Regions from separate parts of the Lysinibacillus sp. NPDC097162 genome, predicted to be linked through region 2. Evidence: riboswitches for the same ligand, from Rfam matches in the RefSeq annotation. Region 2 holds a riboswitch; each other region holds the start of a gene.

Evidence for each region. Region 2 has a riboswitch for cobalamin ahead of ACIQXW_RS07920 (hypothetical protein). Riboswitches for the same ligand answer to the same signal wherever they lie in the genome.
Region 1: another riboswitch for cobalamin. It lies ahead of metE (5-methyltetrahydropteroyltriglutamate--homocysteine S-methyltransferase); the one in region 2 lies ahead of ACIQXW_RS07920 (hypothetical protein).
Region 3: another riboswitch for cobalamin. It lies ahead of mmgD (citrate synthase); the one in region 2 lies ahead of ACIQXW_RS07920 (hypothetical protein).

The regions. Positions count from the first base shown of each region.
Region 1 covers NZ_JBIWDT010000001.1:1,088,922-1,096,862, reverse strand. Annotated here, with positions in the region: gene metE (5-methyltetrahydropteroyltriglutamate--homocysteine S-methyltransferase) at 199-2,493, opposite strand; cobalamin riboswitch at 2,678-2,856, opposite strand; gene ACIQXW_RS05325 (VOC family protein) at 3,065-3,427, shown strand; gene ACIQXW_RS05320 (C40 family peptidase) at 3,869-4,801, shown strand; gene ACIQXW_RS05315 (UDP-N-acetylmuramoyl-tripeptide--D-alanyl-D-alanine ligase) at 4,998-6,383, opposite strand; gene ACIQXW_RS05310 (Mur ligase family protein) at 6,597-7,941, opposite strand, start outside.
Region 2 covers NZ_JBIWDT010000001.1:1,582,717-1,590,657, reverse strand. Annotated here, with positions in the region: gene ACIQXW_RS07950 (urease accessory protein UreD) at 1-233, shown strand, start outside; gene ACIQXW_RS07945 (ABC transporter substrate-binding protein) at 263-1,849, shown strand; gene ACIQXW_RS07940 (ABC transporter permease) at 1,839-2,807, shown strand; gene ACIQXW_RS07935 (ABC transporter permease) at 2,804-3,616, shown strand; gene ACIQXW_RS07930 (ATP-binding cassette domain-containing protein) at 3,609-4,358, shown strand; gene ACIQXW_RS07925 (ABC transporter ATP-binding protein) at 4,371-5,096, shown strand; cobalamin riboswitch at 5,277-5,460, shown strand; gene ACIQXW_RS07920 (hypothetical protein) at 5,722-6,495, shown strand; gene ACIQXW_RS07915 (GTP-binding protein) at 6,727-7,941, opposite strand, start outside.
Region 3 covers NZ_JBIWDT010000001.1:606,416-614,356, reverse strand. Annotated here, with positions in the region: gene ACIQXW_RS02930 (acyl-CoA dehydrogenase family protein) at 1-1,481, opposite strand, end outside; gene prpB (methylisocitrate lyase) at 1,543-2,460, opposite strand; gene prpD (2-methylcitrate dehydratase) at 2,484-3,917, opposite strand; gene mmgD (citrate synthase) at 4,016-5,137, opposite strand; cobalamin riboswitch at 5,332-5,523, opposite strand; gene ACIQXW_RS02910 (ABC transporter substrate-binding protein) at 6,012-7,133, opposite strand; gene ACIQXW_RS02905 (ferrochelatase) at 7,466-7,941, opposite strand, start outside.

The DNA of each region.
Region 1 (7,941 bases), 490 kb from region 2:
TTTATAATCCTTATCTTTACAACATTGATTTTGCTGATTCATTTTAAAATTTTCAGTTAACATACTAAGATTACTTTTAATTAATTTTCTAAACAAGACCGTCCTGTCCTATATACAGACAAAACCCCCTGAGCATTTTCGTCTCTCAGGGGATTTAGTAACTCAACGTTTTCTATTCCTATATTTTTTTATTTACAATCAATAGGTGGATTGCTGTACTTGTTGACGTAATGTTTTGGCAGCAGCAACCATATGAGCGAGCGCTGCAACTGTTTCAGGTTCTTTTCTCGTTTTCAAACCACAATCTGGATTGATCCAAAATTGATTTGTCGATAATACTTGTAGGCTATCCTGCATGATACTTAACATTTCTTGTTCGCTCGGCACACGAGGACTATGAATATCATAAACACCTAATCCAATCCCTTTTTTATATGGGTTTATTTGCAGTGATGCAATTAGCTCTCCATGACTGCGTGACGTCTCTATAGATATAACGTCGGCATCCAATGCACTAATTGGTTCAATAAAATCATTGAACTCACAGTAACACATATGTGTATGAATTTGTGTTTCATCCTTTACACTAGCCGTAGCGAGCTTAAAAGCATTCACTGTCCAATCTAAATATGCGCCCCAATGTTCTTTGCGTAAAGGCAAGCCTTCACGCAATGCAGGTTCATCGACTTGAATAATAGAAATGCCAGCCGCTTCTAATGCTTCAACCTCTTTCCTTAGTGCAAGTGCAATTTGATAGGTCACATCTTTTCGAGCGATATCGTCACGTACAAATGACCAGTTCAAAATCGTAACAGGACCTGTTAACATCCCTTTCACATATCGATTTGTTAAACTTTGTGCATAGACAGTTTCTTTCACTGTCATCGGCGCTTCCCATGCAACATCACCGTAAATAATCGGTGGTTTTACACAACGAGAGCCGTACGAAACGACCCAAGCTTTTTCTGTAAAAGCGAAGCCTGTTAGCTTTTCACCAAAGTATTCCACCATATCCGTACGCTCGAATTCACCATGCACGAGTACATCAATATCTAAATCTTCTTGAATGGCAATCCATCGTTTCGTTTCTTGTGCGACAAAGTCAGCATATGCTTCATCTGAAAGCTGTTTTTTACGCCATGCATTACGTGTGCGCTTCACTTCATCAGATTGAGGGAAGCTACCAATCGTAGTCGTTGGAAATAGTGGTAGCTGCAGTGAACGTTGTTGTATAATCTGACGCGCATTAAAATCATTTTGACGTTCAAAATCCTCTGTCGACACCGTTTGTACTTCTTGTTGAACAGCCTGATTATTTCGTACGGGGTGTTTTTTTAATGCTTCAATTGCCTTCATGCTCTCAGAGATAGTATGATTGGACGTATGATTTTTTTCTTTTAAATACTTAGCCACCTCTGATATTTCTGCTAATTTTTCATCAGCAAATGCAAGCGCATTTTTTAAGACAGGCTCTAATTTTGTTTCAAGTGCGGTCGAAATCGGCACATGCTGTAAGCTACATGACGATTGAACCCACAGCTCTTGTGCACTAGTCAGCTGTTTAATTGCCCTAACTGTTGTACTTACCTCTGCTAAATTTGCCCTCCAAATATCTCGTCCATTAACAATTCCTATCGCCAATACTTTATCATGTGGAAAGCCAAATTGACGTAGCGCCTCCATATTTTTCGTATAGCCATGAACAAAATCTAAGCCAAATCCTTGTACAGGGAGTTCAATTAGTGTGTTATAAGCTGATAACGATTCAAAATAGGTTTGTAACATAATATTAGCCTCTGGTACAGCGGCTGCTAATTGTGTATATATTTCTTGCACAAGTTTTACCTCTGCCTCATCTAATGATGTGACTAATGCAGGCTCCTCTAATTGAATCCAGTCAGCACCCGCTGTTACTAGCTCTTGAATAATCTGCGCATACAGTGGTAGTAGTGCTAAAATAAACGCAACTTGTGTTACTTTATCGTAACCTTTTGTTAGCTTGCAAAATGTATATGGCCCGATTAGCGTTGGCTTTGCAGTAATGCCATATACTTCTTTAACCTCAAGGAAATCTGCAAGTATTTTATTGTCTGTTAGTTGCAGAGCTTGACCTTCATATTCAGGGACAATGTAATGATAATTTGTATTAAACCATTTTGTCATTTCACTCGCAACAGCTTCTTTATTTCCACGTGCTACCGCGAAATACGTTTGTAAGTCAATCTTTCCACCTTGCCAGCCGAAGCGCTTTGGCACTAAGCCAAACATCATCGCTGTATCAAGCATTCTGTCATATAGTGTGAAATCCCCAACTGTGACAATATCTATACCGCTACGAAGCTGCTTGTCGATACGTGCAAGACGAATTTCTTTAATTTTTTGTAAGAAATCTTCTTCTGTAAGATCATTTCTCCAAAATGCCTCTAATGCCTTTTTCCATTCACGGTCTTCCCCTATGTATGGGTAGCCTATTACAGTCGTTGTATACGTCATATTCCTTCTCTCCTCTGGTTTAAAATAAAAAAACCATCTTCCTTTTTAGGAAAATGGTAGTTATTGTCTATCTAAATTAGCTATGACGAGGCGATACGATAATATATTAATTATCGTATATATTCGTTAGTCGCACAGTGCCGATTCGGTCACATCTCACCACCTATTTCCACGTAGGTTATTTGGTGTGTACTAGACATTGGCAGGTCTCCTGGCTTCTCATCAACACGCCTCACAGCCTTCCCAGTTCCCCAGTGGCATATGTGATTTGCTCCGATTTACAGTTGCGGGACAGCGTCGGATTTACACCGACTTCCCTTTTAAGCCAAACTTTCATTTGGCACCAACTCTTACACAATATTCAATTATGTTTCCTACTATAACATATATTTTTCTGAAAAGTATAACTTTTGTGAAGATATAGTAGTTTTTCTGTACAAAGTTACACTTTGAGTAATTTTTAAAGACTAATTGACAACATAATAATAAAACAATCTACTAATCAGAAAAGGTATTTTAAGTAATTTGTAGAAATATATAGTTATATGAAGAATGAGTGAGGAGGATTACTATGATTATCGGATTACATCACGTACAATTAACGATTCCAAAAGGTACCGAGGAGCAAGGGAAAGTTTTTTATTGCCATGTGTTAGGGCTCAAAGAAATAGAGAAACCACAATCTCTTAAAGGGCGTGGTGGATTTTGGCTACAAGTTGGTCATCACGAAGTACATGTTGGCACAGAAGACGGCTTTGATCGACTAACAACGAAAGCGCATATTGCCTATCAAGTAGAGGATGTAGCATATTGGAAAAAAGTATTAACAGAGCATCATATCGAAATCCTTGATTCTGTTCCAATTCCTAATTTTGAGCGCTTTGAATTTAGAGACCCTTTTGGTAATCGAGTAGAAATTATTCAGCCGATTTAAATTTTTAAAAAGCAGCCTTCAATGGCAGCTTTTTTATTTACAGTTTAAAGTGTTGAACCTCTTTGTTTAAATTCTCTGCCATCGAAAAAAATTCCTATACCTACGTGCTTTTATAAGTACTCTTCGACTCATAAAGTTATTTTTATATCATTCCTTACCCTTATTTTATTTCTCTATTAGCACATTGCCTAGCATTGTTTCTAGGAGTAACAATGCATAGTTACTAGCGTTTTTTGTATGCACTATTTATCAAACTGAAACATTTGTAATGAAACTGTAAATTCAAGCGATAAAGCCTTATATATCAAGGTTTTTACATAAAGTGCGGCTTCCTGTGGAAACATTTACCTCACAGAACCCCTACTTTTTCATGCTACGATTATTGCAACAGCAAGCAAACAGATATGAATTTACTGCTCGCTTACAGGAGGTAAAAACAGCATGAAAAAACAATTTTTAAAAACTACACTAGCATTATCGATTGGATTTAGCTCATTCGGAATCGTTCAAGCATCCATTGAACCAATCAAAGTTGAGGCTGCAACGACAAATGCACAACATAATGACAAAGCTGTCGCAGCAAAGGCTGAGCAACTTATTCAAACAGGAAAAAGTTTAATTGGTAAGGCTACATATAGTAATTCAGTTTACAAGTCTACATATCCTTACAAGTTTTCTTGTGCTTCATTTATTATGTATATTTTTGAACAGAATGGAGTAGATATTGGGACTTATAATGAAAATTATATGATCCAGCAAGGGACATTTGTTCCTAAAAGCCAATTGCAAAAAGGCGACTTAGTATTCTTTAAAAGTAAAAAAACGGGCACAGACCCCGATCATGTAGGTATGTACATTGGAAATAACAAAATTATTCATATGGCTGATTCCAAGCAAAATATCGTCATTTCGGATATGAGTAGTAAGCCTTATTACACTGACAACTACGTATCTGCACGAAGAGTATTACCAACATTACTATCGGCTAACCCTGCGACGAAAGGCGATACAGTTGTTGAAAATGCATTTACTTATAAAAATAAAGTAACAATAAGCTCATTAAATAAAGAACAAAGCTTACAATTTACAGCCCCTGGTTTCGTTGAATATGTTTATCGTAAGAGCGGTGTAAAACTTGGCGCAACAACTCTAAAAGAACAAATGGCTAAAGGAACTACGGTATCACGTGCCAATTTAAAAAAGGGCGACTTAGTGTTCTTTAATAGTGTAAAAGGGTCAAAAAACCCTTCCCTTGTAGGTATCTATGCTGGAGATCAGCGTATCATCGTTCCAACTTCAAATGGTGTTACTACTAGAGTACTCTTTGTTGATTACTATAAAGAGCATTATTTAACAGCAAAACGCGTATTTTAAGATAATCAGCTGCTATTTGACAGCACGACGTATTATCTTCACTCTATAAAAATAATAAAACATAGCATACAAGCAGTGTAATTACCACGCTTTGTATGCTATGTTTTTGATATAATAAGCGGAACCTTACAACATAAGGATTCTTTCGCATAAAGTAACTACTGATGAGTAGTCGCTAGTACGGCCTTACAAAAGGCTATTTTTCCTTTAATTGATTAGCAAATTCAATCATGGATCGACTAGACATAGGGCCCTTTATTAATACAATAGTATCTTTATCAAGTTTTGGTTTAAGTATTTCTAGTACACCTGTGACATCTTTAAATATATGAACTTCAGCAGTTGTTCCATCTTTTTTTGCTTGAGCTGCTATATCTTCAGCTCTTTTTCCAATCGTAATAAGCATTTGAACATCTCTCTGTGCCACCATAGAACCAATCTCACGATGATACTTTTCTTCGAAAAGACCCAATCGCTTTATATCACCTAATATAAGGATTATTTTTTTATCTTTTCCTATCGTATCTAAAACCTTTAAAGCAGCTTCAACCGATGTTGGGTTATTCGTCCATGTATCATCTATAATGGTACTTTCACCGAGACCAGTTGAAAATTCTAGGTGCCTTGCCATCGGTTTAAATGTTTTTAAACGCGAGATTGCAGTTTGGATAGACACTCCCATCTCCTTTATAGCTGCGATAGCCGCTAGCGCATTATACACTTGATGTTCTCCGTAACCAGGTACAAAGATAGTATACTTTTCATTAGATACTTGCAGGATAAATTTCATGCCGTTGTTCGTAAATTCAATGTTAGAAGCTTTGTAATCTGCATGTTGCTGAACGCCAATAGTGATAATTTTCCCTTTAAACTTATGCAAAGGTACTTTTTTTGTATTTTCATCATCACCATTGATGATTAACGTGCCATCCTCCGACAACCCTTCTAAAATTTCAGATTTCGCTTTTATATAGCCTTCAAGATTTTTACACCCATCTAAATGATGCACACCAATATTGGTAATAATTCCAATTGTCGGTTTGTAGATCATACATTGATGTTTAATGTTACCTGTATTCCCCAGACCTAGCTCAAATACAGCTGCTTTCGTTGTTTTATCGATGCCTGTTAAATACGGTAAAGATTGGCGAGGCTCATTTTTGCTACTAACTGATGCCTGAACATTCCAATCTTTACTTGCAATATGTTTAATCATTTCTTTTGTTGTTGTTTTTCCACATGTTCCGGTTAATGCGACAACTGGTATATCAAAAAGGCCTCTATAGTATTCAATAAACTTCCAGTATGCCTGCAAAGTACTTTTTACTTGAATAACGGTTGTATTCTCGAGTGCGTTTTTAAGTTCACTTAAAGGTTTATCTGAAATGACGAGGGATGGCCCCTTATGGTCGATTTCCTTCCAATTAATTGACTCACTTTTATTAATGAACATTAGTGTATTTTTCTGTGTCAAATCATGGCGGTTATAATATATAGCATGTTTGACAAACCAGTGCTCAGAACCGCTTACTAAAACCCCTTGTAGTAACTTTCTAATCACAGTCACACTTATATTTTGCACGTTAACTCCGTCCCCCCTCTCATTATAGTATGAAAATTGATAGCTAGAAGTTTGGGTAAAGGAGCGTATCCTTCACTATTTCTAGCAACGACTATTATTTGTTGATTTACATTATCTTTTATTCAGAGCGCTCCTTTCTAGTAGATTACTATACAATATTATTAAATGATCTCATGTGACACAGTATTTATCCTGTTGCCATTGCATCCATCATTACCTTGTATCTCTAAATGATTTTTTTATTTTTAAATCTGCTGCCAAATCGGAAATTTGTTTACTATACATATCTCCCTTTATCAGGACAATTGTATTTTCATCTACTATTTCATGTAATAACTTATAGACGAGTGTACTATTTTTAAAAGTATAAACAGGGTCACTAAATCCTAGTTTCACTGCATGATCAGCCATAATTCGGGCGTGCTCTCCTATTGTAATAAGCACATCTACACCAATACGATTGATTAACTCTCCTGCTTGCTCATGGATGACATAACCCCACGATCCTAAATCGGTAATCGTTCCAATAACGGCTATCTTTTTCCTGCCATCTCCTATTGAATTTAAGACTTTTAAAGCTGCTTCTAATGAAGTCGTTGTTAAACTCCAAGTATCGTCTATTAACAGTGAATTATTAATGCCTTCAAAAAGTTGTAGCTGCTTTTTCATTTTCTTGAATGACGCTAATTGTTTAATTGCTAACGAAATCGGTACATTTAATTCATTAATAGCAGCAATTGCGGCTAATGCATTATATACTTGATGCTCTCCAAATCCAGGGACGAAAACGTCATATTTTTTCATATTGTGATGCATTGTAAACTGCATGCCATTTTCAACATACCGAATGTGGCTTGCTTTAAAATCACATGATGCATGCTGCCCGATTTTAATAATATCTCCCTTGAATTTCGACAAATCGATTTTTTTTATATTAGCATCTTCCGCATTGAGAATTAATGACCCTGCTGGATTCACAATTTCAGCCATTTCACCTTTTGCCTGTATATAACCATCTAACGTTTTACAATAGTTTAAATGGTGGGCTCCAATATTGGTAATAATGCCGATAGTCGGCTTGAAATACTTCCCTGCATTCCTTACATCCCCAGGTGAACCAACCGCTGTTTCAAAAACTGCAACTTCTGTTTCATCATCGATGCTAAGTAAATATTGCAAAGAAGCTGTTCTAGAATTACTGCTTAAAGTAGTTGCAGCAACTTCTTTTTCGGCAGAAAGAATATGCTTAATCATCTCCTTCGTTGTTGTTTTTCCAGAGGTACCGGTAATTGCAATAACAGGGATTTCAAATTGACTACGATAATAATGTACAAACTTCCAGTAGGCCTCATCTGCATTCTCTACTTGAATGATGATTACTTTTTGAGGAATTTCATGCTGACTATACAAACGATCTGTTACAAGTACTAGTGGGGATAGTGACTCTAGACTTTTCCAGTTGATAATGCGTTTGTTTGTAAAAAGTGCAGTATACGGTTTTTTAACTTGTTTTAGTCGATATGCGCCATACTGGATCAGCACCTCATCCGACCCTTGC
Region 2 (7,941 bases):
TTGGTCTGTTAGAGAGGGCATATTATATCGGTTCGTTATGGATTGTATCTCCACAAGTTGAGAATCTCAATATTCGAGAATTACAGGAAATGATCCAACAGGAGAGTTCCATTCAGGCAAGTGTTACAAAACTAACAGATCATGCAATCCATTGTAGATGGCTTTCAAAAGAGCAGCGAACACTCCACAAAGAAATCAATCGCATGTTTGAACATGTGGCAACAATACTTTAAATTTCTGTGGTGATGAAGGAGATAGAGAATTGAAAAAGTTTTCAGTATTTATTTTATTATTCATACTTAGTCTTGCTGGCTGTAGTAATGAGTCTAATCAAGGCGAGGAAAAACAGCCATCCGCTGCTTCCTCTTCAAAAGCAAATGAGCTTATTTATGCATCTGAATCCGAATTTGCAGGGTTAAATCCAATTTTAGAGGAAACGAATTTAGATGCATTACTTTTTAGAGGTCTTATGCGTTTTGATGAACATAATGTACCAGTATATGATATTGCCAAAAGCGTTGACATATCGGATGACCTGTTAACTTATACGATCATGATTCGTGATGATGTGACATTTCATGATGGGCAAGTGTTAACAGTAGATGATGTAATGTTTACTATTAACAGTATTCTTGATGATGCGAATGGGTCTTATTTAAAGTCAGATTTTATCCATGTTAAAGCGATGCAAAAAGTAAATGACACAACGATGACAATCGAATTGGATGAACCATTTACGCCGATGTTAGATAAGTTAACAGTGCCAATTTTGCCGAAGCATGTCTTTGAAGGTCAAGAGATGAGAACGGCTACGTTTAACCAAGAACCTATTGGAGCTGGACCTTATATGGTGGAGCAATGGGATAAAGGGACAAGCTTAACGCTTAAAGCATATCCATCTTTCTTCGGAACAAAAGCATCCATTGAAAAAGTCATTTTTAAATTTATTCCTGATAGTAATGTTCGTGCATTACAACTAAAATCCGGTGAGGTAGATATTGCCTTACTTGATCCGAATCAGGTTGAAGAACTTTCAAAAGTAGAGCAGTTAAAAATGTATGAAGTTGAATCAGCAGATTATCGTGGCGTGTTATTTAATATGAAGTATCCACTTTGGAAGGATGTCAATGTTCGAAAAGCGGTAAGCTACGGTACAGATCGAGCTGGCATCGTCAAAGGTATTTTACATGGTTATGGTACAGAAGCATATTCGCCGCTACAAAAGCATGCCTATGTAAACGAAAATATTGAACATTATACTTTTGATGTTGAAAAAGCAAATGAATTATTAGAAAAATCAGGCTGGATATTAGCAGATGATGGATTCCGCTATAAAGACGGTAACAAACTCGCCTTTACTATTACGGCACCGATTACAGATACAGTTCGTGTCAATATGGCCAATTATGTCGCGCAAGGCTATAAAGAAATTGGGGCAGATGTTGAAGTAGCAGCACTTGATTGGAGCAATATCGTTATTGAAGAAACACAAGCGTTTATGGTTGGTTGGGGAAGTCCATATGATGCCGACCACCATACGTACAGTTTATTCTATTCTGACGAATCTAGCGTAACAAGTGCTGGCTACAATTATGGTAGCTATGCAAATGCGAAAGTAGATGCTTTGCTAGAAGAAGGAAGAACAACTGTCGATCCTGAAAAACGCAAGGAAGTCTATAAGGCATTACAAGAGGAGCTAGCAGAAGATCCACCGTTCGCTTATTTTGCCTATGTTGATGCTGTTTATGGCATTAATAAAAATATTAGTGGTGTTAAAGAGCGTATTTTAGGTCATCACGGCGCCGGCTTCTTATGGAATGTCGAGGAGTGGAAATGGAATGATCGCTAAGTGGATCGGGAAGCGAGTGATAATGGGGACAATTGTCCTCATTATCGTGAGCTTCCTCTCTTTTTTCATTATGCATGCTGCACCTGGCAATCCGGCGGCGGCTTATTATGGAGGCAATGCTCAAACATTAACAGTAGCTGAGCAAGAACGAATTGAAAAAGCGTTTGGCTTAGATAGGCCAGTCCTTCTTCAATATGGCACTTGGCTAGGTGAAGCGGTAAAAGGGAATTTAGGCTATTCTGCAAAAGAAGGTAGACCAGTAATAACGATTTTATTAGAACGTTTACCCAACACATTACAGCTGGTGGCACTCACGTTATTCATCGTTACAATTGTCTCTACTTGGCTAGGATTACGGGCAGGAATGAAAGAAGGTTCTTTATTGGATCGAGGATTATCCATCTTTAGTATTGCAAGTTCTGCGATTCCTCCATTTTGGCTAGGTATTGTCTGTATTATAATATTTTCGCTACAGCTTGGTTGGTTTCCTTCTTCAGGTATGAATGATGTGCGTGGCAATGGAGGTTGGCTTGATCGCTTAAACCATATTGTGCTCCCTTTAATCGTTTTAGTAATTTCTCATGTGGGCATATTCGCACGTTTTTTACAGGATAGTGTTAAGGCAGAGAATCGTAGTTATTATGTCCAAGTTGCGCGTGCAAATGGAGTACCAGACCGACAAATAAGAAACCTCATACTACGGAATTCTGTTATTCCGTATATCAATTATATTGGTGTGACGATTCCTTCATTCTTTGGTGGTTCCATAGTAGTTGAAACACTCTTTGGCTGGTCAGGTTTAGGATCACTGCTAGTGAAATCAGTGATGGTAAAGGATTTCCCAGTACTTATGGGAGCCATTCTGATTATTGGTGTTGTGGTGGTCATTTGCTTATTTGTAATCGACGTTTTAATGATTTGCATCAACCCTAGATTGAGAAGAGGGAAAATAGTATGAGAAAACGACGGAAGATGCCACTATTTTGGCTTGCACTTCTTTGCATAATTTTAGGAACAACCATCTTCTCCTCACTGTTGGCACCTTTTGAACCAAATGCAATGGATATGAATCAGATTTATGAAGCACCTAATCTTACACATTTACTCGGTACAGATCAGCTAGGCAGAGATGTTTTATCACGAATACTTGTTGGGGGAAAAGTGACACTTTTCATCGCCATTGTGTCAGTCGTAATTTCTAGCATTGTAGGCATTATTTACGGTGGTATAAGCGGTTTTGTTGGTGGTGCCGTCGATGTAATAATGATGCGCATTTTGGAGGCATTTTTAACGATTCCATCCTTGGTCATTGTGCTTGCCCTGCAAGCAATTATGCAAGGAAGTGTTTGGCGAATGGCCATGATTATCGGATTCACAGGCTGGTTTGTCACAGCTCGAATCGTGCGCTCAGAGTTTATTCGTTTAAAGGAAATGGAATTTGTTCAAATGGCTAAAATGTTCCGTACCCCATTGTGGAAAATATTATTTAGTCATTTATTACGTAATAGTTTGCCAGCCATCTTTGTCGTGACGATATTTAATTTTGCTGGTGCGATTTTTACCGAAGTGTCTTTAAGCTTTTTAGGCATCGGTGTGCCGCCAGCCATCCCGTCATGGGGGACGATGCTGTACACAGCGCAAAATGATTTACTCGTTGGTGCTTGGTGGATCGGCCTTTTTCCTGGGTTTATGATTTTTGTGACGATATTATGTGTGCAAGCAATCGGGAGCACTTTCAAACAAGGGGGAGAACGATCACATGTTTAAAATCGACAATTTAACTGTTCGAGTGAACGATAAAAATCTCATCCACAATATCTCGTTAACTGTGCCAAAAGGCCAAATTACAGCAGTTATTGGTGAAAGTGGGAGTGGGAAAAGCACAACCGTATCAGCTATTTTAGGAATGCTCCCGCCACAAGCTGAGACGACAGGGGCAGTGTACTTTAATGGGAAAAATATAATGGCGATGTCAAAAAAAGATAGGTTACTGTTACGGACAAAGCATATCTTTACTATTTTTCAAGATGCTACAAATAGCTTTTCTCCTACCCAAAAAATGAAACAACAATTGTATATGTTTACTGCCTTACGAATGGGTGAGGAGAAAGCAATGTTTCTGCCAAAAATGACCGCTATCTTAAAGGAATTAAATTTGACCGAAGATGTATTAGATTGCTATCCATTTGAGTTGTCAGGGGGTATGCTGCAACGTTGTATGCTTGCCTGTGCATTGTATAATAAGCCAGACATTTTGATAGCTGATGAACCAACTTCTGCACTAGATATGTTGCATCAACAACACTTTATTACATTACTAAAAAATCTACATGCTCAACTGGGAACAACTATTATATTGATTACTCATGATTTAGGGGTTGCAGTTTCACTAGCGGATACGATTGTTGTGATGAAAAATGGAGAGATTGTCGAGAAGGGGCAAGCGACAGAAATTTTTGAGCAACCAAAACATCCGTATACAAAACGGCTTGTCACAAATCATTTTTAGGAGGCGTTTTAGTTGCTTCGGGTAGAAAACGTAAATAAAAGCTATCGAACAGGACAGCAAGTGTTAGCAAATATAAACCTTACTGTAGGAGAAGGCGAAATCGTCGGACTTGTAGGAGAAAGTGGAAGCGGTAAAAGTACTTTAGCCAAAGTCATTATGCAGCTAGAATCACCTGATAAAGGGACCGTAATTTTTCAAAATCAACAAATCACAAAGAACAATCGGAAGTCCTTTTATGAAAAGTGCCAAATTATATTCCAAAATGCTAGTAATGCTTTAAACCCTATGTGGACGGTTAAGGAACTATTAAGGGAGCCATTGCAGCATCAGAAATTCGTGACGGACACCTATTTACAAACGATGCTCGAGAAGGTCAAGTTATCAAACGATGTATTACAATCTCTACCCTCTGAACTTAGTGGTGGGGAGAAGCAAAGAGTAAATTTATTACGCTCTATTCTAGTTGAACCAAAATTAATAGTATGTGATGAAATTGTTTCTAGCCTAGATCGTCTAATTCAGCGGGAAATTATCGATTTATTAATTTCGTTAAATAAAGAAAGAAACATGGCTATTTTATTTATTTCTCATGATTTAAAAGCAGTTTCATATTTAAGTGAACGGATTTATGTAATGAAAGCTGGCGAAATTGTCGATGAACAGTACAAGGAACAAGGTGCATTTAATTTCACCGATAGCTATGCTCAAAAGCTATTTCAAGCGATGGAAAGTGAATGATATTTGAAAATAATTAGCTTTGATCTGGATGGAAAAATATCCTTTTTACGAATGTACTCAAAACTATATTAATCTGTAAGTCCAAATAGATACCTTGTACTGTTCATTGACATTGAAATTCCATTACTTTACAATGTGATTTAATAGTATACTAGCGATACTATACATTTTATTAAAACTGAATAGCGTGTAGTAATAGGTGTAAATTGCGTGCAATTTACTGAAAAGGGAAGTCGGTGCAAGTCCGACACTGTCCCGCAACTGTAAATGTGAGCGTCTTTTCAAATACCACTGTCAAATGATGGGAAGGTGAAAAGAAGCGATGACCATAAGTCAGGAGACCTGCCTGTTACAAGTACACACCAATAACCTACGAGGAATAGGAGGTGGCATGTTGACAAAACAGAATGTTCTGTTCGTCACAGTACGTCAAACGATAAAAACCAAAGGATATAAAGGGATACGGCATCGAGCCAAATCTCTCCCATTGGTGCAATGTTTGATGTTACTTGATGAATGATAATGATTAGCCGGATGACGGATTTCCTCTTATTTAGCAGGAAATCCGTCTTTTTATGTAATCTAAACATTTGTTTTGAAAATATGTACGAAAAGAGGTGCACGTATGACGAAAATTCATGTTTGTACAACACAGGAAAAGCAATATGGAGATATGAAGATTTGTAAACTGCCGCGCATTGAAGTTGCCAAGCAGCCAAAAACGAGAATGGTCATTGAAGCACTTGTTGATCAGTTTTTAGCAACAGGACTTATTCGGAACGAACGTTTATTTAATCAAATTTTCTATAACAAAGGCATCATTTGGATTCAAAATGAGGTGTATGAAGGGTGCCTTTTTGCTAAAGCAAGTGTAGCGGATGAGCTGAAAACAAAAAAGAATGCCTTTATGATGTACATGCCAACAAATCCAATCGTATATGAGGTAAATGGTGAGCCGTATCATTTAATAACACGTATTGATTCGATTCGAGCTAAACCAAATTTAGATAGGCTTGATTTAGAGCCAAAGCCCATCTTAAGTGCTGCAAGAGTCAATGATTTACTATGCTCGATGGTTATGCGTTTCTATCACACCTATTTAGAAGAGTTGTCGTTAGTCGTTCATACAAATCAAGATAGTAATAAAATAGTACATTTAATAAAGTATGTAGAGTGTGAATACGCTCAATTTCTTCAAAGTGTTAAAGAATTAAATGACTATCATTTAAATTGGCATCCAAGAGGCAATGGTCATCAATTATTGCTCCAATTAATTGAGCAATTACAAATTTTAAAGAGTAAACCAGGTTCGGTTCTTGTTGATTTTTCGAATAGTAATGGTTACGTAATTGTGGAATCAGCGAATAACTTTGTTGCGAAAGCGAAAAAAGCTTTATAGGATTAATATAAAAGGCATCGAGATGTTCTCGATGCCTTCTGTCATTTTTTATGGATAACTTTTGAAATCGCCATAAAAACTGGCTGAATCGCCGATAAAACCTTTAAAATCGCCGATAAAAGTCGCTGAATCGCCGATAAAACCATTCAAATCGCCAATAAAACTTGCTAAATAACCGATAAACCTTCCCCAATCGCTGTTATGCTTTGGAAAGTGCGGTTTCTCGGATAATTACAAGCAATGCATGGCTTCTTTTGCCTCATACCAAGGAACTGAATAGCCCTTTCCTTTCGCACAAAAAATACTTGATGATGTATAGTCGGGATCTGCCTGTTTATTGTAATTGATTTGTGCAATTATTTCTTCACTATTATGGCATTTATCATAGCCATCAAATTGTAACGAAATTGACCCTTTGCCGTTTGTATAAGCAGCGAAAGTAGTACTATAATGCATAAATGTTGCAACAGGAACTCGTCCTGTTAATGTTACTTGTTCCTCTGTTAATAGAGGGTCATCAAAAGTACCATCTGCTTGCTGGATATCGTTCATCATACGACCGATAAAATCATTCGATGCTTTCAATTTAAAGCGATAATATGGTTCAAGCAATATATTTTCGGCTTGCTCCAGCCCTTGTCGAAGTGCACGGAAAGTTGCTTCGCGAAAATCGCCACCCTCTGTATGCTTGATATGAGCACGTCCTGTCAAAAGGGTGAAGCATACATCTGTCACTGGGGAGCCTGTTAAAACACCGTGATGCTCTCGTTCAAATAGATGTTTTTCAATTAGTCGTTGGTTTCCAACTGATAAATCATCAGCATGACAAGCGTTAACAAAAGTGTTACCAGTTCCACGAATATTAGGCTCCATTAACAGGTGTACCTCAGCATAATGTTTTAAAGGCTCGAAATGACCGTATCCTGTTACAGTTGTTACGATTGATTCCATATATAAGATTTTTGGCTCACCAAAAGTAACAGAAAGTGAAAAGCGATTTTTTAACACTTCAGCAAGTACTTCAAGTTGAATAACCCCCATAATATGTACATGGATTTCTTGGAATTTCTCATGCCAAACGACTCGTAACGATGGTTCCTCCGCTTCAAGTAAACGGAATACTTGTAAAACTTCTTTTATATGCTGTTGTCCATCATACTGTACTTTAGCTTGTAACGTAGGCACAAGCTCATATGGCTGAGGAGGTATTGTACTACCTAAAATATCACCGACTTTTGCTAGACTAAGCCCTTTAACCGCGAAAATTTCTCCTGCTTGCACTTCTTGTGTTGTGTCAAAACGGCTGCCATTATATAAACGAATTTCAGTTATTTTTTCAGTCACATCACCAAATGTAAAGTCTTGGCGTGTATGTAAAGTTCCTTGCAATGCTTTGATAAACGTTAACCGTTGAGTTCCATCATGGCGAATTTTAAATACCTCACC
Region 3 (7,941 bases), 980 kb from region 2:
AATCGTTCACCCTCACCATTCTTTTGTCCGCTAACCTTTTCTGTTCTCAACAAAGATGTTTCTATCACATAGAACTCCTTTACCATGTCAGCCAGCAGTCGCATGTATTCCTGCTCAAGTTCCAAATTAATGGAAGCATTTGAAATTGCATGCCATGTCCTTTTCAATAAATATTCGGACCGTTGAATGTAGTGTTGATTTCTTGCAGATTGTCGCTCATTAGATGTGAAATTTTCGAAGGAATTTGCTTGTGCATACCTTTTTGCTACAATTTTAGAAATGGTTAAGCGATTAATTTCATTTGTCCCTTCAAAAATACGACTAATCCTAGCATCTCGGTATAATCGCTCCACTTGATACTCCTGCATATACCCATACCCGCCATGTATTTGCACAGCTTCATCTACAATGAACCCAAGTATTTCAGAGCAATTCACTTTATTAAGTGCGCATTCCATAGCAAAGTCTGATATTTTTTTGATTATTGTCTCCTGATTTGCTGAGTCAATAGCATTATCTATGTCTCCTGCTGTCCTATAAGCAGCGCTTTCTGCACCATATATCGCAACAGCCATGTTTGCCAGCTTCTCCTGAATCATCGTAAAATGAACGATAGACGAATCAAATTGTTTACGTTCTTTCCCGTAATTCATAGCAAGCTGAAGTGCTTGTTTTGATGTGCCAATATTTGAGAATGCTAGTTTAAGGCGTGCCAAATTTAGTACATTCATTGCAACCTTGTGACCTTTTCCAACTTCCCCAAGTACATTTTTATTAGGTACTGCAACGTTTTCTAAAATAAGGGTAGCGGTAGAAGAACCTTTTATGCCCATTTTCTCTTCTTCTTTACCTATTGATACACCTTTATAAGTCCGTTCCACAATAAATGCTGTCATTCCCCCGTCAGTTTTAGCAAAGACAACAAAGACATCAGCCAACTGAGCATTGGTAATCCATTGTTTCTCTCCATTTAGCAACCACATCGTCCCGTCCTCATTCAATACAGCGTTCGTTCTCGGACGAAGTGCATCAGAGCCAGCATCTGATTCTGTCAATGCATACGCACCAATCCATTCCCCTGATGCTAATTTTGGCAAGTATTGCTTCTTTTGCGCCTCATCACCAAAATATAAATATGGTAATGTACCAACACCTGCATGAATATTATAGGAGACACTAAATGAGCCACCAAACCCTATTTTCTCCGCAACTAGTCCTGAAATTTTCTTATTTAGCGCGAAACCTCCATACTTTTCAGGCACTTCAATAGCAAGTAAGCCGATGTCACCTGCTTTTTGAAATAATCTACGGGTCACATCATACTGGTGCTTCTCAATAAGTGCCATATTAGGTGTAACATCATTTTTTATGAACAACTCTGCCGTTTTTGCGATGAGTGCTTCATCATCGCAAAAATCTTCTGGTGTAAAAATATTAGCCATGCTTTCCTCATTCATAACCTTGTCATCTATTTTTCCCATACTAGCCCCCCTTGTGTTAAGAAAGATGTAGGAGAAAAGTAGATTACTTTTCTCCTGTGCACTATCCTTTTATCTCCTCTTTAGGCAAGATCGTTTTAGCCAGCTCATTATCCAAATCTTCAAATTTGTAATAAGAAATCGTTTCATATAATTCACTTCTCGTTTGCATATCCTCAATAGCTTCTTTTTGAGTTCCTGTATTTTTTATTAATTCAAATACTCGCTCATAAGCTTTTGCCGCTACTCTCATGGAAGTAACAGGGTAGATGACCATCGCATACCCCATTTTTTCAAACTCTTTAGCTGTATAATACGGTGTTTGACCAAATTCCGTCATATTCGCTAATAATGGTGCAGTTACTTCATTGGCAAAATGTTTAAACTCTTTTTCGTTTTGTAATGCTTCTGGAAAAATTGCATCAGCACCAGCTGCTATATACGCTTTTGCTCGTATGATAGCCTGTTCTAAACCTTCCACAGATCTTGCATCTGTCCGAGCAATAATGACTAAGGTAGGGGCTATTTGTTTAATGGTTTTAATTTTTTGTATCATGTCATCTTGAGATACAAGCATTTTTCCATTTAAATGGCCACATTTTTTCGGTAAATTTTGATCTTCCAGCTGCACCGCGGCAACTCCTGCTTCAACCATTTCACGAGCAGTTCGTGCGACATTTAATACACCACCAAAACCTGTATCAATATCCACAAGCATTGGGACATTAGTAGCTCGGATAATATTGCTTGCACAATGGGCTACTTCATTCGAATAAATCATTCCTAAATCAGGTAAGCCTCGACTCGCTGTATAAGCAGCTCCAGATAGATATAATGCCTCGAAGCCTGCTTTTTTAGCCATTAAACCTGCCATGGCATCATGCGCACCAGGTATTTGTAAAATATCTTTTCGAGCAATTAATGCTCGAAATTGCTCAGCCATTTGTTTTTGCGAAACAGTTTCATTGACAATCCACGCCATCTACCAATACCTCCCTTCTCTCGTTAAACAAATAAATTGACAAATTCGTTAACATCGCTATTTTCAACAAGCTCTTTATCAGAACAGATACGATTTATTTCGTTCAATTGTTTTTGAGAAAAATGTGTACTAATGTTTTGCTGAAATTTATCAATAATTTGAGGGAATGCTTCCTCACGACGGAAACGGTGCCCTAACGGGTATTCACATTCCACTAACTCAGACATTGAACCGTCTTTATAATAAACTTGCACAGCATTGGCTATCGAGCGTTTTTCAGGGTCTAGATAATCGATTGTATATTGTGATTTTTCTACGACGACCATTTTATTTCTCAAGTCATCAATTCGTGGATCTGCCGCTACGTTATCCTCATAATGGTCTGCCGTAATATCACCATAGATAAGTCCAATTGCTGTAATGTATTGAATGCAGTGATCACGGTCTGCTGGATTATTAAGAGGTCCCTCCTTATCAATAATTCGTATCGCGGATTCATGTGTTGTAATTTGAATGCGCTCAATGTCATGTAAACGATTTTTCACTTCATGATGTAAATGCACGGCACATTCTGCAGCAGTTTGCGCATGAAATTCAGCTGGAAAAGAAACTTTAAATAGAACATTTTCCATCACATAAGAATCCAGTGTTCTTGCAAGCTTTAAGTCTTGTTTATTGAAGAGTACATCTTGAAAGCCCCAGCCAGGCGCAGATAATGCTGTCGCATACCCCATTTCCCCTTTCACAGCCATCATCGCTAGTTGGACTGCCCTACTTGTTGCATCTCCCGCTGCCCATGATTTTCTAGAGCCTGTATTCGGTGCATGGCGGTATGTTCGTAAGCTTGAATTATCAATCCAAGCATTTGATAAAGCATTAATCATTTCTTCACGAGTTCCTCCTAATGCTTTGGTAACTACCGCTGTCGATGCAATTTTGACAAATAAAACATGATCCAATCCAACACGATTCAGACTATTCTCCAATGCGAGTATCCCTTGAATTTCATGGGCTTTTATCATCATTTCTAATACTTCTTTGATTTTAAGTGGCTCTTTCCCTTCGGCAATTCGTGTACGACTCAAATAATCTGCCACTGCTAATATGCCACCTAAATTATCAGAAGGATGTCCCCATTCTGCAGCAAGCCATGTGTCATTGTAATCTAACCAGCGAATCATACATCCTATATTGAAGGCCCCTCTTACGGGATCGAGAACATAAGAAGTTCCTGGAACACGTGTACCATTTGGAACGACAGTGCCAGCAACTACTGGTCCAAGGAGTTTTGTACATTCTGGGTACTGTAAGGCCAAAATGCCGCAACCTAAAGTATCTAATAAAACATAGCGAGCCGTTTCATAAGCTTCTTCACTTGTAATCGTAGTATTTAATACATAATCAGCAATATCCGTAAGTAATTGATCTGTCTTAGATATGTCATTTGTTTTAATCATCTATATCTTCCTTTCAAGTCATGAATTTGATATACTAGTATACTGATGGGCATTGGTCAGAATACCCATCAGTTCTATGGCGAGTTGTTAATACTTGACTATACCGACAATTCTTCAAGGTTATGACGCTCGCCAATATAATGAACACGAGGTCTAAATAATCGATTATTATCATGCTGTTCAATCACATGAGCACACAGGCCAATCGTTCGTGAACCGAAAAAGATAGGTGTATAGATTTCAATAGGCAAGCCTAGCATGTAGTATACTGGTGCTGCATAATAATCTAAATTTGGATATAATCCTTTTTCCTGTACCATCACTTTTTCGCCAGCTTCACACATGTGATATAAACGGTCATCACCTTGCTCCAAACATAATTTATACAAAGCCTCTTTCATTATTTGTGCTCTTGGGTCCATCTTTTTCATATAGACACGGTGACCAAAGCCCATAATTTTTTCTTTATTTTGTAGTTTACTTTTTAGTAAGTTTTCAAAGCCTTCTACTGTTTTAGCTTCAAGCAGCATATACATCACTGCTTCATTTGCCCCACCATGCAAATTCCCTTTCAATGAAGCGACAGCTCCCGTTAAGGCACCATACAAATCTGATTGCGTAGAGGCGATAACACGAGCCGTAAACGTTGAATTCGGCATCTCATGTTCGCTATATAACACGAGCGACTGATCAAAAATCTCCTCTTCTAACGCCGTTGGTTTTCTGCCAGTAATCATGTAATAAAAATTGGCACTATAAGAAAGTTCGCTATCTGGCTTGACCACATCTTGGCCGTTTAAGACGCGATAGCTATTCGCGACGATGTTAGGCATACCGCCTAAAAGTCTATAAGCCCGCGTCAAATTCATTTCAGTCGAACGATCATTGATGTGCTGATCATAGCCTGCTAGAACAGAGATTCCAGTTCTTAACCCATCCATTGCATGTGTTCCATTAGGCAAGAGTTTAAAAATTTGAAAGATATCTTGTGGTACCTGATAGTAGGATTTCAACCTATCCTGCAAATCAGCCTGTTGCCCGGTAGTTGGTATTTCTCCATGCAACAATAAATGGACAATGTCTAAATACGAATACCTTTGTGATAACGCAATTAAGTCATAGCCTCGTATTACAATTTGACTCCCGATAGTGTCTAAAAATGATAGCTTTGTTTCAGCAGCAATAATTCCATCAAGACCTGGTGAATACGTTAACTCCATCAATGACAGCCCCTTTGTTTAATTATTCTTGTAAGCGTTACCATTCGTGCACAAAAGAACAACAAAAAAACAACTTCTACCCCTTTAGAAGTTGTTAACCGACAAAAGCATGACAGCCCAAAAAAACTGTGAATTTACAGTTGAATTCACAAAAATCATGCAGTAGCTAACACCTCCCTATCCTCGTAGGTAAATTGATGCGTTATTCAGTGGCAGGTCTCCTGACTTATGATCAACGTTAAATAACCCCTTCCCATTTTGACAATCAAAACAGTGGTATTGTTATGTAACTCCTAAATACAGTTGCGGGACAGTGTTGGAATCTCACCAACTTCCCTTTTAATCAAATGAAAAAATTCATTTAAACCACCAAAATTTAGCATATTCAATTTGTCTTTCAACCTTAACATAGAGACTTATAAACAATCAATATAGCTAAAATTCAGAAAAAACAAATAATGGAAAGCTATTTTCCATCATTAATGAACTATTTTTCTTTTTTCAGCACTATTCCGTATAAAAAAGTTTTAAAAACACCTTTACTGATTCTATTATCTTCATAGATGCCCATTATTCTAGCACCCATTGTTTTTTTCCCGATATCTCTTCTTAAAAATGCCTCTCATACAATCTTGTCTACAGCCTTCTATATGAATTTTTCTTTTTTCTTTAAACAAATAATCATACAGCTATAGATGTCCTTAGCCGTTTTTCCTTCTATTTAATATCACCTAACCTTTAAACCGAAAAAGCCATCTGACATTAATTAAAAATTAACATCAGATGGCTTCTTATCGTCTTTGTTAGAAGTCTAGTCGATTGTGGAACAGATTGTGCACTTAAAGCAAGTAACACACTTTTAGTTGCTATTCTCTTAATATTTTGCCGCTTCAGAAGATGGATTTAAAATGTCTTTTACTTGGTCTTCTGTTACTTCATAATTGTAGAATTTAGCGTAGTAATTTTGAATTTCTTCGGTCATATTATAGTCAAATATTTCTGGATGGTTGTGCTGCGCCATCCATTTTAACATAAGGGGTGCATCTCCATTCGGTGGATACCAGCGATAAATACCAAGTGGCACTTTGTACACTTGTTTGTTTTTTACTGCTTTTATCTGACTCCAATCTTGTCCACTAATCGTGTTATTGATTAAATCTATTGGCTGTGTTTCGGTAAAGTTCGTAATGTAGATAATTTCTGGATCCCAATTATATATTTGTTCCATATTAACTGCTTTAATGCCTTGAATATCCTTTTCTGCTACATCGATACCACCCGTAGCTTTAATCCATCGATTGCCATGCATATTCGAGCCTGCTACCGATATTTCTTTATCGTTATGGTATTGAAGAATCATTACTTTAGGCATATCTTCTTTTTGTACATTTGCTAGTTTTTCATTTATTTCTTGTTGATTCTTTTTACCTTCTTGAATGATTTGGTCAGGTCGATCCGTTGTGCCTGTAATTTCACCAGTTAATGTTAACCATCGGTTCAAAATTTCTAATGGATCATCAGAATCTGTTGTTGCTTTCAGTGCTACTGTCGGAACCCCTGCTTCTTCTAATTTATTAATGGATTTTTCATCCGAAGCAATTTCAAAATAGACTTCAGGATTAACCTTCATCAATTCTTCAATATTCACTTCCCCATTTTGAATAAAAGAGGTATCTGCTTTTAATACATCAGGTGAAATATCTTTTAAGATGGAATGAGAAGCTGCATTATATGAGTTTGGATGCATCCCAACAATCTCTTTTGTTGAATTAGTGGCAATATACCAAGTAGAGAAATATGGTAAAATACCTCCTACTACAACACGATCAGGATTCAATGGGATTGTTACATCTCGATTTAGCTCGTCCTTAATAATCGTCTCTTCTGTCGTTTCCATTGTTTCATTTGATGTAGCTTTATGTGCGTTGTCTGACTGATTACATCCAACTAATAACACAGAAATTGCTAAAGCTGATAATGGGTATTTCCAATGCATTTGTTAAACACTCCTAAAATAATTTAATTGATAATGATTATCAATATCAATTAATACTTTACATGATATTAGCACGATGAGTCAACACTTTTCGACAATTATTTTAATATTCATGCCAAAACATAAATATTTATTCAGTCCATATTGCTAATGGCAAACAAGAAAAAGCCCACTTGGGTGATGGATGAGTGTCAAAGACATGTACTCATAATCACGCAGTAGGGCACTATTTAATCACGATAATTATCTTCTTAACACTACATACTCGAGGAGACTTGGTCCCCTCGAGTGAAATTGATGCATCGTTTACTTTCACTTCAATCCGTTTGCACTTATGAACGAAGTTGTGATGCTGTTGGAATAAATGACTCGACAATGGCAGCTAAAGCTTGAATGGTATCATAGCTATCACCTGGAAACTCCGATTGGGCAAATTCTACTTGAAGTTCCTCACATAATCTATGACATTCATATCCGACTTCAAAATAGGACTCAATATCCGCTGAAAGGGAAAGGAGCTCACAAGTGACGATACCTTGAGCACCCTCGCCTTGTAATGAATTAATTTTATCTTTTACATTTGGACCTAGCCAGTCACCTTTCCCATGACCGCTTCGATATGTAATATGCCAGTTATCAATTTGAACTGCTTTTGAAATGGCTTCGGCTAATTCGGCAAACTGACGTACATAGTTTTCGTTTTTTTCGGGATCAATTGGTTGACTATGGACGGTATATAAAACATGCGTCTGTGCTCGTTTTTCAACTGGAATCCATTCAAATGCACGTTGAACACGATCTTTATATA